Regions from separate parts of the Micromonospora sp. NPDC050200 genome, predicted to be linked through region 2. Evidence: riboswitches for the same ligand, from Rfam matches in the RefSeq annotation. Region 2 holds a riboswitch; the other holds the start of a gene.
The links. Region 2 has a riboswitch for ZMP and ZTP ahead of AB0I41_RS20915 (tetrahydrofolate dehydrogenase/cyclohydrolase catalytic domain-containing protein). Riboswitches for the same ligand answer to the same signal wherever they lie in the genome.

Region 1: another riboswitch for ZMP and ZTP. It lies ahead of AB0I41_RS15350 (glycine hydroxymethyltransferase); the one in region 2 lies ahead of AB0I41_RS20915 (tetrahydrofolate dehydrogenase/cyclohydrolase catalytic domain-containing protein).

What each region holds. Positions count from the first base shown of each region.
Region 1 is NZ_JBFALG010000019.1:58,423-65,093, forward strand. Features, by position in the region: gene AB0I41_RS15340 (S8 family serine peptidase) at 1-234, shown strand, start outside; gene AB0I41_RS15345 (metallophosphoesterase) at 364-1,233, opposite strand; ZMP/ZTP riboswitch at 1,315-1,404, shown strand; gene AB0I41_RS15350 (glycine hydroxymethyltransferase) at 1,422-2,858, shown strand; gene AB0I41_RS15355 (hypothetical protein) at 2,992-3,300, opposite strand; gene AB0I41_RS15360 (hypothetical protein) at 3,297-3,635, opposite strand; gene AB0I41_RS15365 (transcriptional regulator) at 3,813-5,024, opposite strand; gene AB0I41_RS15370 (hypothetical protein) at 5,342-5,767, shown strand; partial or broken gene AB0I41_RS15375 (transposase) at 6,204-6,325, shown strand; gene AB0I41_RS15380 (GNAT family N-acetyltransferase) at 6,623-6,671, shown strand, end outside.
Region 2 is NZ_JBFALG010000031.1:31,977-38,647, forward strand. Features, by position in the region: gene AB0I41_RS20910 (endonuclease/exonuclease/phosphatase family protein) at 64-843, shown strand; gene AB0I41_RS20915 (tetrahydrofolate dehydrogenase/cyclohydrolase catalytic domain-containing protein) at 881-1,771, opposite strand; ZMP/ZTP riboswitch at 1,785-1,866, opposite strand; gene AB0I41_RS20920 (SRPBCC domain-containing protein) at 2,045-3,121, shown strand; gene AB0I41_RS20925 (DMT family transporter) at 3,312-4,142, opposite strand; gene AB0I41_RS20930 (polysaccharide deacetylase family protein) at 4,154-4,882, opposite strand; gene AB0I41_RS20935 (glycosyltransferase) at 4,879-6,039, opposite strand; gene AB0I41_RS20940 (FAD-dependent monooxygenase) at 6,178-6,671, opposite strand, start outside.

The DNA.
Region 1 (6,671 bases), on a different contig from region 2:
GCCACCGGCGTCCTGGCGCTGGCCGCCTCGGCGCATCCGGGCATGAGCGCGGGCCAGCTGGCGGCGTTCCTGGAGCGTACGTCGGTGGCGCAGTCCTGCCCGGAGGGCGTCTACAACCCGGTACCGCTGATCAGCGCAACCAACCCGCACCTGTACGACGCGACCTGCTCCGGCGGCGAGCGTAACGGCTTCTACGGCGCGGGCATGGTCAACGCGTACAACGTGGTGAAGTAGCAGCACGGCACGACCAGTGGTGGGGCCCGGCGGAACATCGCCGGGCCTCACCCGTTTTCGCAGCTCGTGACCGACTGAGCGGTCACCGCGCGACCCGGGGCCCGGCCGTCGGCGGGGCCACGCCGCGGGTCACCAGGCGGTCGCGGGCACGCCGTCCGGCGCCGGCAGGATCCGGCGCACCCGCCCCGGGGGTACGCCCCGCCGCCGCCACTCCCGCGGGTAGCCCACCGAGACCTCCTCGAAGCGGACCCCGTCGTGCCAGGTGGTGCGGGGGATGTGCAGGTGCCCGTAGACCACGGCGGCGGCGTCGAAGCGGCGGTGCCAGTCGGCGGTGGCTTCGGTGCCGCACCACTGGGCGAAGATCGGGTAGCGCAGCACCCGGGTCGGCTCCCGCACCAGCGGCCAGTGGTTGACCAGCACGGTCGGCAGGGCCGGATCCCGCTCGGCGAGACGCCGGGCGGTCTCGGCGACCCGCGCCGCGCACCAGTCCTGCCGGGTCGGGTACGGGTCGGGGTGCAGCAGGAACTCGTCGGTGCAGACGATCCCCGTCCGGTACGCCTCGGCCAGGGCCGCCTCGCGGGTGTCGAAGCCCTCCGGTCGCCAGCTGTGGTCGTAGAGCAGGAACAGCGGCGCCACCAGCACCGGGCCGCCCGGGCCGCGCCATACCGGGTACGGGTCCTCCGGGGTGAGCACGCCCAGCGCCCGGCACCGTCGCACCAGGTGCTGGTAGCGGGCCACGCCCCGCAGGGTGACCGGGTCGCCCTGCGGGGTCCACAGCTCGTGGTTGCCGGGCGCCCACACCACCGTGTCGAACCGCTCGGCCAGCAGGCCCAGCGCCCACTCGACGTCGGCGGCCGTGTCGCCCACGTCCCCGGCGACGATCAGCCAGTCCCGGGGCGAGGACGGGCGCAGCGCCTCGACCAGCGCGCGGTTCTCCGCGTACCCGACGTGCAGGTCGCTGATGGCGACCAGGCTGCCGTCGGCGTCCTCCCCCAGCATCCGCCGATCGTACGCAGACCGCGCCGCGCCGTGGTGTCCGGCGAGGTCGGGCGGGTCCCGGGACGACGACCCGGTAGGATCTCCCCGGGCCGTGACTGGCGCGTGGGGATGGAGCACCATCGGGAAGCGGTCCCGTCATGAGGACGCACGCCGAGCGCCTGGGCCTTCCGCACGTATCTGGAGGTCGCATGTCGCTGAACGCCGAATCCACCGCATTCCGTAGCGCGCTCGAGGTGATCCGCGCCGTCGAGCCCCGGGTGGCCGACGCCATCGGCGCCGAGCTGGCCGATCAGCGCGAGTCGCTCAAGCTCATCGCCAGCGAGAACTACGCCTCCCCGGCCACCCTGCTGGCCATGGGCAACTGGTTCAGCGACAAGTACGCCGAGGGCACCATCGGCCGCCGCTTCTACGCCGGCTGCCAGAATGTGGACACCGTCGAGGCGCTCGCCGCCGAGCACGCCCGGGAGCTGTTCGGCGCGACGCACGCGTACGTGCAGCCGCACTCCGGCATCGACGCCAACCTGGTCGCCTTCTGGGCGATCCTGGCCGACCGGGTGGAGTCGCCGGCCCTGAAGAAGGCCCAGGTACGCCAGGTCAACGACCTCACCGAGGCGGACTGGTTCGCGCTGCGCCGGGAGCTGGGCAACCAGCGGATGCTCGGCATGTCGCTGGACGCCGGCGGCCATCTCACCCACGGCTTCCGGCCGAACATCTCCGGCAAGATGTTCGACCAGCGCAGCTACGGCACCGACCCGGCCACTGGCCTGATCGACTACGACCAGGTCGCCGAGGCGGCCCGGGAGTTCAAGCCGCTGATCCTGGTCGCCGGCTACTCGGCGTACCCGCGGAAGGTCAACTTCCGGATCATGCGGGAGATCGCCGACTCGGTCGGCGCCACCTTCATGGTCGACATGGCGCACTTCGCCGGCCTGGTCGCGGGCAAGGTCTTCACCGGCGACTTCGACCCGGTGCCGCACGCGCACATCGTCACCACCACCACCCACAAGTCGCTGCGCGGGCCGCGCGGCGGCATGGTGCTCTGCGGCCCGGAGCTGGCCGACCAGGTGGACCGGGGCTGCCCGATGGTGCTCGGCGGTCCGCTGCCGCACGTGATGGCCGCCAAGGCCGTCGCCCTGGCCGAGGCCCGCCGCCCCGACTTCGCCGACTACGCCCAGCGGATCGTCGACAACGCCCAGGCGCTCGCCGAGGGCCTGCTGCGCCGGGGTACGAAGCTGGTCACCGGCGGCACCGACAACCACCTGGTGCTGCTCGACGTCTCCGGCTACGGGCTGACCGGCCGGCAGGCCGAGCAGGCGCTGCTCGACTCGGGCATCGTCACCAACCGCAACTCGGTCCCGCAGGACCCGAACGGCGCCTGGTACACCTCGGGCATCCGGATCGGCACCCCCGCGCTGACCACCCGGGGCCTCGGCACGGCGGAGATGGACCAGACCGCCGAGCTGATCCACACCGTGCTCGCCCAGACGAAGCCGGGCGCCAACGCCGACGGCACCCCGTCGAAGGCCAAGTACGTCCTCGACCCGGCGCTGGCCGACAAGATCGGCAAGCAGGCCAGCGAGCTGCTGACCGGCTTCCCCCTCTACCCCGCCGTCGACCTGGGCTGACCTGGCGTACGTGGGCCGGCGCGGCGCGCGCCGGCCCACCGCCGCTCCGCCCGGCACCCCCGCGTCCGCCGGTGATCGGGACCCTCTCGTCCGGAACTCTCGGCGAGCCGGTCGGATCGGGTGTCGTCCGAGGTCATCCGGCCTGCTGAGGCTCGTCTCGGCCCGGTATGGCTGGCACGGTTGCTGTACTTCGCCGCTGGACTGCTGGCATCGACCGGTCGGTCACCCTGGTCCAGCCGAGGAATCGGCGGTGCAGCACGCCGGCCGGCGTCCAGGGCATGTCTTCGGCGGCCTGGACGAGGTAGGAGCCGAGGTAGAGGGCCAGCGACACTGGTGCGTCGGCATACTCGGCCCGCAGCTCCCGCTTCCGCGTCGGGCAGGGCCAGGGCAGGTCGCAGCCTCCGCAGCTCCAGATCGGCATGACCGGGCCGTGGGTGGTCACCGCACACCGCCAAGGAACCGGGCGGTGATCGTCCGGGCCTGCCGGCTGGTCGCCCAATCCACCTGCCAGCACGGGTACGGAGTCAGCCGCGACCACCATGCGCGGCAGCCGGCGCACATGCCATCGAGCCCCCGGACATGAACCGCGATGATGGTGCGCTCCCGTCCGTCATTCACTGCTCTCCCTCGCTCGGCCAGTGGCCACGATTGATCGGAATCCGGTGCCGGGCACGGCAGGGCAGATCGCTTCCACAGCGGCAGATACGCCGCCAGTGCCGCCAAGACCAAACCGGCCGGTGCCGCCGGGCGAGGGTCAGTGCGGTAGCGGAGAGGTATTCGTCGTACGAAACGCGCCGCATGTGCCCTCCCTCGTCCATCACGAGGGCGGCCTCTGCGCCCCCGAAGCTGAGAGGGACGCGGCGACCAGGCGATACCCGCACCGCCCGCCGCATCCCCTGAGGGTGACGCTACGTACGGCCAGGGTGCGCAACGGGTAAGGTCCGTACCCCTAGATCACGAGACGAGGCCGACTTTCACCGCGAGGTCGCGGGCGTCGTCGCGGGTGGAACGCGGACCGTCGAGCAGGTCCAAAGTGATCTGGCGGGCGTAGCCGTTGAAGCGGATCGTCTCCGGAGCCGACTCGTACGCCCGCCGAAGGGTCACCATGGTCGCCTCCTTGTCGTCCTTGCCGTAGTGCGCCCGAGCGACCTCGATAAGGTGACGTGCCCGGCGCGGCCTCGATGGGATCGCGGCCGCGTCATGACGGCGTGCCTGTCGCACCGCCTCGCCGGACTTCTGCAACTCCACGGCCACGGTCACCGCGTGTGCGCCCATGATGACCTGGGAAAACGACGTCTGCGGCTGGTAGAAGCCGTGCGGTAGGCGCTGCGCCACCCGGTCCGCACGGTCCCAGTACCGCCAGGCACGTCCCTCCTCGCCCGCACGAGCGGCGGTGTAGGCGGCCTCGAAGTTCAGCGCACCCCACAGCGCGAGCAGGTTCGTGCTCCCGTCGGCCGTATGCGATTCCAGAGCCGACAGAACGTCGAGCGTCACCGCCATCGCGGTGTCCCAGTCCCCGGCGTCCCGATGCACCTGACACAGGAACCACCCCGCGCAGGCCACCGCCTCCGGATCTCCGGACTCCTGCGCCGCCACCATCGCGCGGTCGGCGACCCGCCACAGCAGTTCGGCAGCGGGTTGGTAGGCAACGAACATCTGCGCGAGCCCCAGCGCCTCGGCCAACAGGGCATGCGCCTGCCGACGCTCCACACCCTCGTACGCCAACGCGGCACGCTGCACGTCCCGCAGCAGATCCGGCAACAGACCGCCCAGCACCGTACGGTGGTCCGACGCCTGATGGCGCGCCCGCCACGCCGCCGCAAGTCGCTCCCTGAGGCTGGGCAACGACTCGGCGGGGATGTCGCTGGAGAGCGTGAAGCGGTTCACGGCGTCACGGACCGAGGCCAGTGCCGGATGCTCCGGCCCGTTGACCACGGCAGACCGATCGCTCAGCTCCCCGACCAGGGCGGACACGTCAACCTTGAGGGCACGCGCGATCCGATCCAGCATGTGCACGCGCGGCGGCAGGATCCGATCGGTCTCCACCGCCTTGACCCACTCGGCGCTCCGACCCACCAGCCCACCGAGCACCGCACGAGTCTTACCCGACCGCTCGCGGTAGACCTTCAAACGCTGCCCGAAAGTCAACTCCGGCAGGGAATCCATCCCGAACCTCCTCGTAGCGCGGGATGCAACACCGGCCCATCGGCCGCCGTCACGCCCAACGCTACCGACCAATCCGCCGCCTGATAACCCTCACACGCCACCCACCGAGTCCCGTGCCGGCCTCGGCGTCATTGGCCTTGGCTCCCACCGTCAGCCTGCCTCGTCCCGCCACCAACGCGAACGGCGCGCAACGCTGCTCGCACGGCGTCTCAGGCTGCCATCGTTCAGGGCTACTTGACGTCGTTTCACGCTGTCTTGTGCCCCACGTGTGCCCCAGAGCGTGGTCAGCCGGGCGGAGGGCTGGGAGCATCCTCGTCGTGAAATCTCTACCTCAGCCCGACGACCTCACGTCGCTGGTTCTCCGTACGGACTTCACCGACGACGCTGCGTGGGAAGCCCTGAAGACGGCCTTGCACACCTGGGAGGGCCACGACAGCGCAACCTTCGTCAGCGACCCGAACTACGCGGGCCTGAGCCTCCGAGAGCTGGTCGACGCGGACAGCGCCGCGAGCCACGAAAATAAGCTGATCTACCTCTTCCTCGCCGATGCAACCACGATGACCGACGTCGAACGCCCGCTGCTCGCCGTCGATCTGGCCCACGAGCCCGGCCGCACCTTCCGGGTACCGCCCCGCTGGTTCGCGGACGTCTCGGCCAACCTCACCATCGCGAATCTGGACTTTGACGAATTCGCTGACGCTGCCGACAGCCCCGGCACGTACCGGGGCCTCGACGGGGACTAACGCCCTGGTCCGGGCCTTCGCGTGAAGCTGGTAACCGGAATCGAACCTGCACTGCCAGCTTGGGAATCCCATCTCGGAGCCCGAGCGCCCCGCCGGAGGCGCAGTAACCGCAACCCCGCGACCGCCGCCAGCTCGCCGACGCGGCCGGCGTGGCCTCCCCTACGCCGCGCGGGTCCGGGCCGCGAGGCCCGGCCGGCTGCCGGCCCACCACCCCACCCGTCAACGGCCTGTCGTTCGGCGGCGGCCCACCGGGCTTCCGGCTCTCCGCGCCAGCTGCCGGGCATCAGGCGTGACGGCCGCAGAGCGACGGCGGCAGCGGCCGGCGCGCGCCCAGACGGCGGCGCGTGCGGCCCGTTGCGGGCCGCCTTGAAGACGCACAGGAACTTGTATCGACACCGCCGGGCAACTCCTCGTCACCGCCGGCGACAACCCCCACCGGCTGCACTCCGGAGCGGCCTTGCCCGCCTCTGCGGCGTCGCTCCCATCCCCGCCAGCTCAGGACGCACCGACCGCCACCGCCTGCACCGCGGTGGCGACCGCGACGCTAACAGCGCCCTCTGGCGCATCACCCAGATTTCCGGCGCCCCCGCCCCGCTGGCAATCTTCGCGTCGAACCTCGAATCAATGGCAGCTGACGAGCATGGCGGCCACCTACACATCGAGTACTACCCAGATCACCCCTACCTAGCGCCAGCATCAGCCGATTTGATCGTCAACAGCCCGCACGGCGGCATGCCAACGCGGTAGCCCAACAGCCTTGACGAAAACAGGAGCGTCCACATCGCCGGCGGCCGGCTGTCCGGTCTCGGGACCTGCGTGACAGATCGGTGTCAGGACCTGGGTGACAATCTGACAATGAAAGACATCAGGATCCGCGACCGAACGTCGGCTGACCTGCCACACT
Region 2 (6,671 bases):
GCACCGAACAGAGCAACGCCTTGACCATCGGGCAACTGTGTCACGGCGACGTAGGGTGCAGGAGTGCGCCTGGCGACGTTCAACCTGCTGCACGGCCGCTCCCTCACCGACGGCCTGGTCGACCCCGACCGGCTCACCGCCGCCGTGCAGGCCCTCGACGTCGACATCCTCGCCCTGCAGGAGGTCGACCGGGACCAGTCCCGCAGCGGCAACCTCGACCTCACCGCCATCGCCGCCCGCGCCCTCGACGCCCCCGAGCACCGCTTCGCCGCCGCCGTCGTCGGCACCCCCGGCGAACTGTTCCGCCCGCTGCGCCACGACGACGACGGCCACGGCGAACCCTGCTACGGCGTCGGCCTGGTCAGCCGGCACCCCGTACGCTCCTGGCAGATCACCCGGCTACGCCCCGCCCCGGTGCGGTCCCCGGTCTACGTCCCCGGCCCCGGCGGCGGCCTGGTCCTGCTGCGCGACGAACCCCGCGTGGTGCTCGCCGCGATCCTGGACACCCCGCACGGGCCGCTCACCGTCGCCGCCACCCACCTGTCGTTCGTCCCCGGCTGGAACGCCCACCAGCTACGCCGCGTCGTACGCGCGCTACGCGCCCTGCCCGCCCCACGGATCCTGCTCGGCGACCTCAACCTGCCCGCCGGCCCGGCCCGCCTGCTCAGCGGCTGGCGGCCCCTGGGCCGGCGCCCCACCTACCCGGCCGCCGCGCCCCGCGTGCAGCTCGACCACATCCTCGCCGACCGGCACGGCCTGGACCGGCTGCCCCCGGTCACCGCCGTCCACACCCCCCTCTCCACGATCTCCGACCACCGGCCCCTCGTCGTCGACCTCGGCTGACCGGCGGCGACCCGAGCGGAGCCGGGCCGCCGCAACCTCAGCCCTGCCCGACGGTCCGCTGCGCCGCCCGCAACGCGTTGCGGAACAGCATCGCCACCGTCGTCGGGCCCACCCCGCCGACCCGCGGCGTGATCGCCCCCGCCACCTCCGCGCACGACTCGTCCACGTCCGGCAGCAACCGCCGCCCCTCGTACCGCACCCCACCACCGACGACCACCGCGCCCGGGCGCACGTGCTCCGGCCGGACGATCCCCGGCACCCCCGCCGCCGCCACCAGGATCTCCGCCCGCCGGGTGTACCGCGGCCAGTCCGCCACCCCGGTGTGCACCACGGTCACCGCCGCGTTCGCCGTCGGCCGCTTCTGCGCCAGCAGCATCGCCAACGGCCGCCCCAGCGTCGCCCCGCGACCCAGGATCACCACCTCCCGACCGGACACCGGCACCCCGTGGTACGCCAGCAGCGCCTCGATCCCCGCCGGTGTGCACGGCAACGGCCCCGGCAGGCCCAACGCCAACCGGCCCATGTTCACCGGGTGCATGCCGTCGACGTCGGAGTCCGGGTCGAGGACCTGCAACGCCCGGTCGTAGTCGAGGTGACCGGGGATCGGATGCTGCACCAGCACCCCGTGCACCCCCGCGTCGGCGTTGAAGTCCTCCAGGACCCGGTGCAGGTCCCGCTGGGAGGCCGACGCCGGCAGATGCACGTGCGGGGACGCGAAACCCAGCTCCGCCGCCTGCCGCTGCTTGATCCGGATGTACCCGGCGCTCGCGTCGTCGTCGCCCACCAGCACCGTCGCCAGCGCCGGGGTCACCCCCGCCGCGCGCAGCGCCGCCACCTGATCGGCGACCTCGGTCAGGATCTTCTCCGCCACCGGCCTACCGGGCAGCAGCCGCGCCGTGGCCGTGGTCGGGGAAGCGGAAACAGACATGGCTCACCTCGTCCGCGGAGGCCCAGGCGGTCGACCCCCACGACGAGCTCCCCGATGGTTGACCCATCCCCGTGCCGCCAGTCGCGTCCACCCCTCAGCCTGCCACACCGCCCGCCCGGACCGCATCCGCCACCGGCCACCACCGGGGCAACCACGCCAGCACCGCGTCGGCCCGCCGCCGGTCCGCCGCCGACACCCACCCGCATCCGACGATCCTGTCAGGACCCCACCCGGCCCTCACCGGCCACCCGCACCAACCCGTACAGTCTCGCCGTGAACGAGATCGGCGCCCAGATCGACCTGTCGCACCCCAGCGACCGGGTCTGGCAGGCATTGACCAACCCGCAGCTGCTCACCCGCTGGTTCACCGAGACCGAGGTGGTCACGGAGGCACCGCGCCGGCTGCTGCTGCACACCGCGGGACTGCCCGGTTTCCACGCCGCCGTCGACGCCGAGGTGACCGAGCGACGGGCACCGGAGCTGCTCGTGCTGCACTGCCAGGAAGGCGACCGGCGTACCCGGCTGACCTGCGCCGTCACCCCAACCCCAGAGGGCTGCCGACTGTCGGTGCAGGAAACCATGGAACACGGCGCCTGGCCCGCCGAGGACCGCGACAGCCGCGAGCGGTACTACCAGCAGACCCTGACCGGGCGACTGCCCGCCATCCTCGACTGGCTGGCCTTCCAGCAGGTCGACCTGCGCCGCGGCGAGGGCCGGCCGACCACCGAGCTGCCCGTCATCGGGGCAGCACCCGCACCGACCGACCGCAGGCGCCGGCCGGTGCTCGTCGCGGCGCTGGCCGGCGCCGTGCTCGCCACCGGCGCGGTGGTGTGGGCGCTGCTGCCCGACGCCCCCGACCCCGCCGCCGGGCCGGACCCGCTGCCGCCACCCCCCACCGCCGCGACCACCGGCAGCCCCGCGCTCCGAGCGACCCCCAGCACCCGCCCCACGCCCACCGCCGCATCCAGCGCCGCGCGTCCCAGCCGGACCCCCACCGCCGCCCCCTCCCGCACGCCCACCTCCGTCGCCCCGGCCACCACTGCCATGACCGCCCGCTACCAGACCACCGCGACCCGGCTCTTCGGCTACACCGGTCAGGTGGTGCTCGACAACCCGGCCGGCCCGGCGGCGAAGGACTGGACCCTCGTCGTCACCCTGGCCGAGCGCGGCACCCTCACCAGCGCCAACGGGGCGGACTGGCGGCAGGACGGACAGACCGTCACCTTCACCGGGTCACCCGTACCGGCCGGACGGTCGCAGACCATCACCTTCGACGTCCGCGACACCGACCCGCGCACCAAGGCACCCGAGAGCTGCACGATCGGCGACGACCCGTGCGCCGGCCTGTGACCCGGCGGCGCCCCGCCCGGGCCGGGGGACCGAACGACAGCGCCGCCCCGCTCGGCCGGGCGGGGCGAACACCAACCCGGTCGAGGCCGACGCCCCGGGGGAGCGGCGGCACTGATCCCGCACCTCGGCCCACCCACGCCGGAACCAACCCGGCAGCCGTCCCGACCGACGCACCAGCGATGGACGACGTCTAGGAGCGGACCCGGGAGGCGCCGCCCGCGAGCCAGACACCAATCGTGATCGCGCCGACGGAGACCACGAGGAGGGGAATCCGGAAGGCGCCCAGCGAGAGGGTCTCCCGGAACGCGGTCGCCCCGACGAGCACGCCGGTCACCGGCTCGGTCAGCGTCAACGCGGTCAACGGGGCCGCGATCCGTCCGCTCTGGAAGGCACTCTGGTTCACCTGCACCCCGAGCACGGCCACCAGCGCCAGCGCCGCGACACGCGGGTCGAGGACCAGGGCCGACAGGTCGCCACTGAACCGCGTCGCCACCGCTTTGAGCAGGGCCGCGGCGACTCCGTAGAGGACTCCGGCCGCGACGCCGAGCAGCGCGCCACGCGCCGCAGCGCGGGTGCGCCGAGCACCGAGCAGACAGCCGGCGACCGCCGTGCCGGCCCCGGCCGCGACCCAGCACCACGCACTCCGGGTGGGATCCCCGACACCGGCCCGGGGGTCGGCCGTGACCAGGAAGGCGACCAGACCCACCGTGCCGAGCACCGCGGCGGCGAGGTCCCGTCGCGGCACCGGCCGCCGGCTCCACGCCGCCTCCATCACCACGGCCATGAACAGCCCGCCGGCCAGCAGCGGCTGCACCAGCGACAGCGGCCCGTAGCGCAGGGCCAGCGTCTGAGACGCCACCGCCACGACGTCCGGGACCCAGCCGAACTGCCACAGCCGGGTCCGCACGAGCCGCAGCAGCAGGCGCAGGTCCAGCGCCCGACGCGGCTGCTGCCGCTTCGCCGCCCGCTGGTGCATCGTCGTGGACAGCGCGAAGGAGAACGCCGCGACGAGTGCGGCCACCACGGCGAGGATCACCGCGGCCCGCGCACATGCTCGCCCAGCGGCTCCACCGCCCAACCCCGTCGACAACACTCGTCGAGCAGCCCGGGCAGCGCGGCGAGACCGGCCCGCCAGGCGCCGGGAGCAGCCGTACGCGAAGAATCGTGCAGCAGGACCGTCCCGCCGCCGAAGAGCCCCCCGCCCACGGTGGCCAGCACCGAATCCGGGGTGGCCGAGCCGGTCCAGTCCCGGCCCCAGCACGTCCACAGCACCGGCCGCAGCGCCAGCCGCCGAGCGGCCAGCAGGGCCGCACCCGTCAACACCCCGTACGGCGGGCGGAAGAACCGCGGCGCACGGCCGGTCACGGCGGTGATCAACGCCCGCCCGGCGGCCAGGTCCCGCCAGGTGTCCGCCGGACCCCGCAGCATCAGGTTGCGGTGCTCCCAGCCGTGCAACGCGACCTCATGGCCCTCGGCGACGATCCGCCGGCCGAGTGCGGGCGAGCGGAGCAGCATCGACCCGAGCAGGAAAAACGTGGCCCGCACCCCACGGTCGGCCAGCACGTCCAGGAACTGCGGGGTGGAATCCGGATCCGGGCCGTCGTCGAAGGTCAACGCCACCCGGTCCCGCGGACCCACCCCGTCGAGCCTGGCGAGCAAGCGCCCCCGCAGCGCCGGCAGCGCGGCAACCGCCGGGGCCAGCTGCAACGCGGCCAGCGCCCCCGCCCCGACCGCGAGCCGTTTCGCCGGCCCACCCGTCACCGGCCACCACCGGACGACTGGAGCAGCGCCGCGACCACCCCCACCGCGTCGCCGAGGGCATCCGTCACGGAACGGCCCCGGCGCCGGTCGTACGCGCCCGCGCCGCCGGACCCCGCGGCCGCCTCGGCGACGAGACCGGCCGGGTCGACCTGCGAGCGCGAGTCGGCGACGAAACGGCTCCGCCCCGCAGTCACCTCGACCAGGGCCGGTCGCAGGTACTCCGCGGAATCCACCCACCGGGTCAGACCCGCCCGGTGGAGGATCGAGGCGTTCGCCCGCCCATGTCCCGGAATCGGGCGGTAGGTCAAGACGGGCACCCCGGACGCGAGGGCCTCCTGACAGGTCAGACCGCCCGCGTTCTCCACCACCACGTCCACCGCACGCATCAGCGCCGGCATGTCGTCGACCCAGCCCAACACATGCTCCCCACGGCGCCGCAGCCGCTGGTACAACGCCTCGTTACGGCCGCACACCACCACCGGCCGCACCCAGCCGGTGGCACCGACCTCCGCCACCGTGGTCTCCACCTCACCGGCACCCCAGGCGCCGGCCACGATCAGCGCCAACCGACCCCGCTCGGGCAGGCCGAACCGCCGCCGGACCTGCCCCCGGTCGACCCCGACAGGACCGGCGAAAGCGGCCGACACCAGCGGCTGCACCACCGTGATGTCGACCCCGTTGGCGGTGCCGGCCGGCTGCACCTCGGCGTGCCGCACCGCGCAGTAGACGTCCACCCCGGGACTGAGCCACGTCGGATGGACCACGAAATCCGTGACGTACGTGATGACCGGGACGACCAGCCGCCCCTGACGACGCAACGGCCCGAGGAGCTGATTGGCGAACGGATAGGTCGTCACCACCGCCCGGGTGTCCGGCGGAATCACCCGGCCCATCCGATTGCGCAGCGGACGCAGCAGGGCACGGATCACCCAGACCGACCACCGGGACCGGCTGGTGAGCGTGAACAGCACGTCGTAGCCCCACGGCAGCCAGCGCAGGATGCCCCGGTACGCCTCCCGGAACGCCCAACGCGCCGGCCGGGGCAGCACGTCCAGCAGGTTCATCCGGTCCACCCTGAACCCGCGCTCCCGCAGCCGGTACGCCAGCTCGGCCGCGGCCGTGTCATGACCGGCGCCGACGTTCGCGGAGACGACCACGATTCGACCTCGGCACTCCATGGGGGCGCGCATACCCCTCATCGGCAGATCCATCCCCGGCGACCGCCTCAGGGCGGGGCGGGACGGCGTCGCGGGTAGCCGAAGAAACCCCAGCGCGGCGCCGGCTGCCTGCGCCGCTCAGCCCGGCGGGCCGAACGCCAGCGCCGCCCGCACCGCCAGGTCCCGCGCCCCGGTGAACCGTCGTACCCGCGACAGCCGGCTGGCCCGCGCCGCCATCGCCGCCATCCGCTGCGTCGGCCAGCGCCGCTGCCCGTCGTAGCGGGCCAGCGCCGCGGGCACGTCGCGCTCCCGCGTCAGCGCGTCCACCAGCGCGACCGCGTCGATCAACGCCTGGCACGCCCCCTGACCCAGGTCCGGGGTCATCGCGTGCGCCGCGTCCCCGAGCAGCACGGTCCGACCGTCCACATACGACGGCAGCGGCGTCAGCAGGTGCATGTCGTGGTGCAGCACCCCGGCCGGGTCGACCCGGTCCAGCAACGTCGGGATGGGATCGTGCCAGTCGCCGAACAGGCGCCGCAACGCCACCACGTCGCCCTCCGGCGGCCGGTACCCCTCGGCGGCGGCGACGGCCGCGTACCAGTTCGTCACCCCGGCCGCCTGCGGGGTCAGGC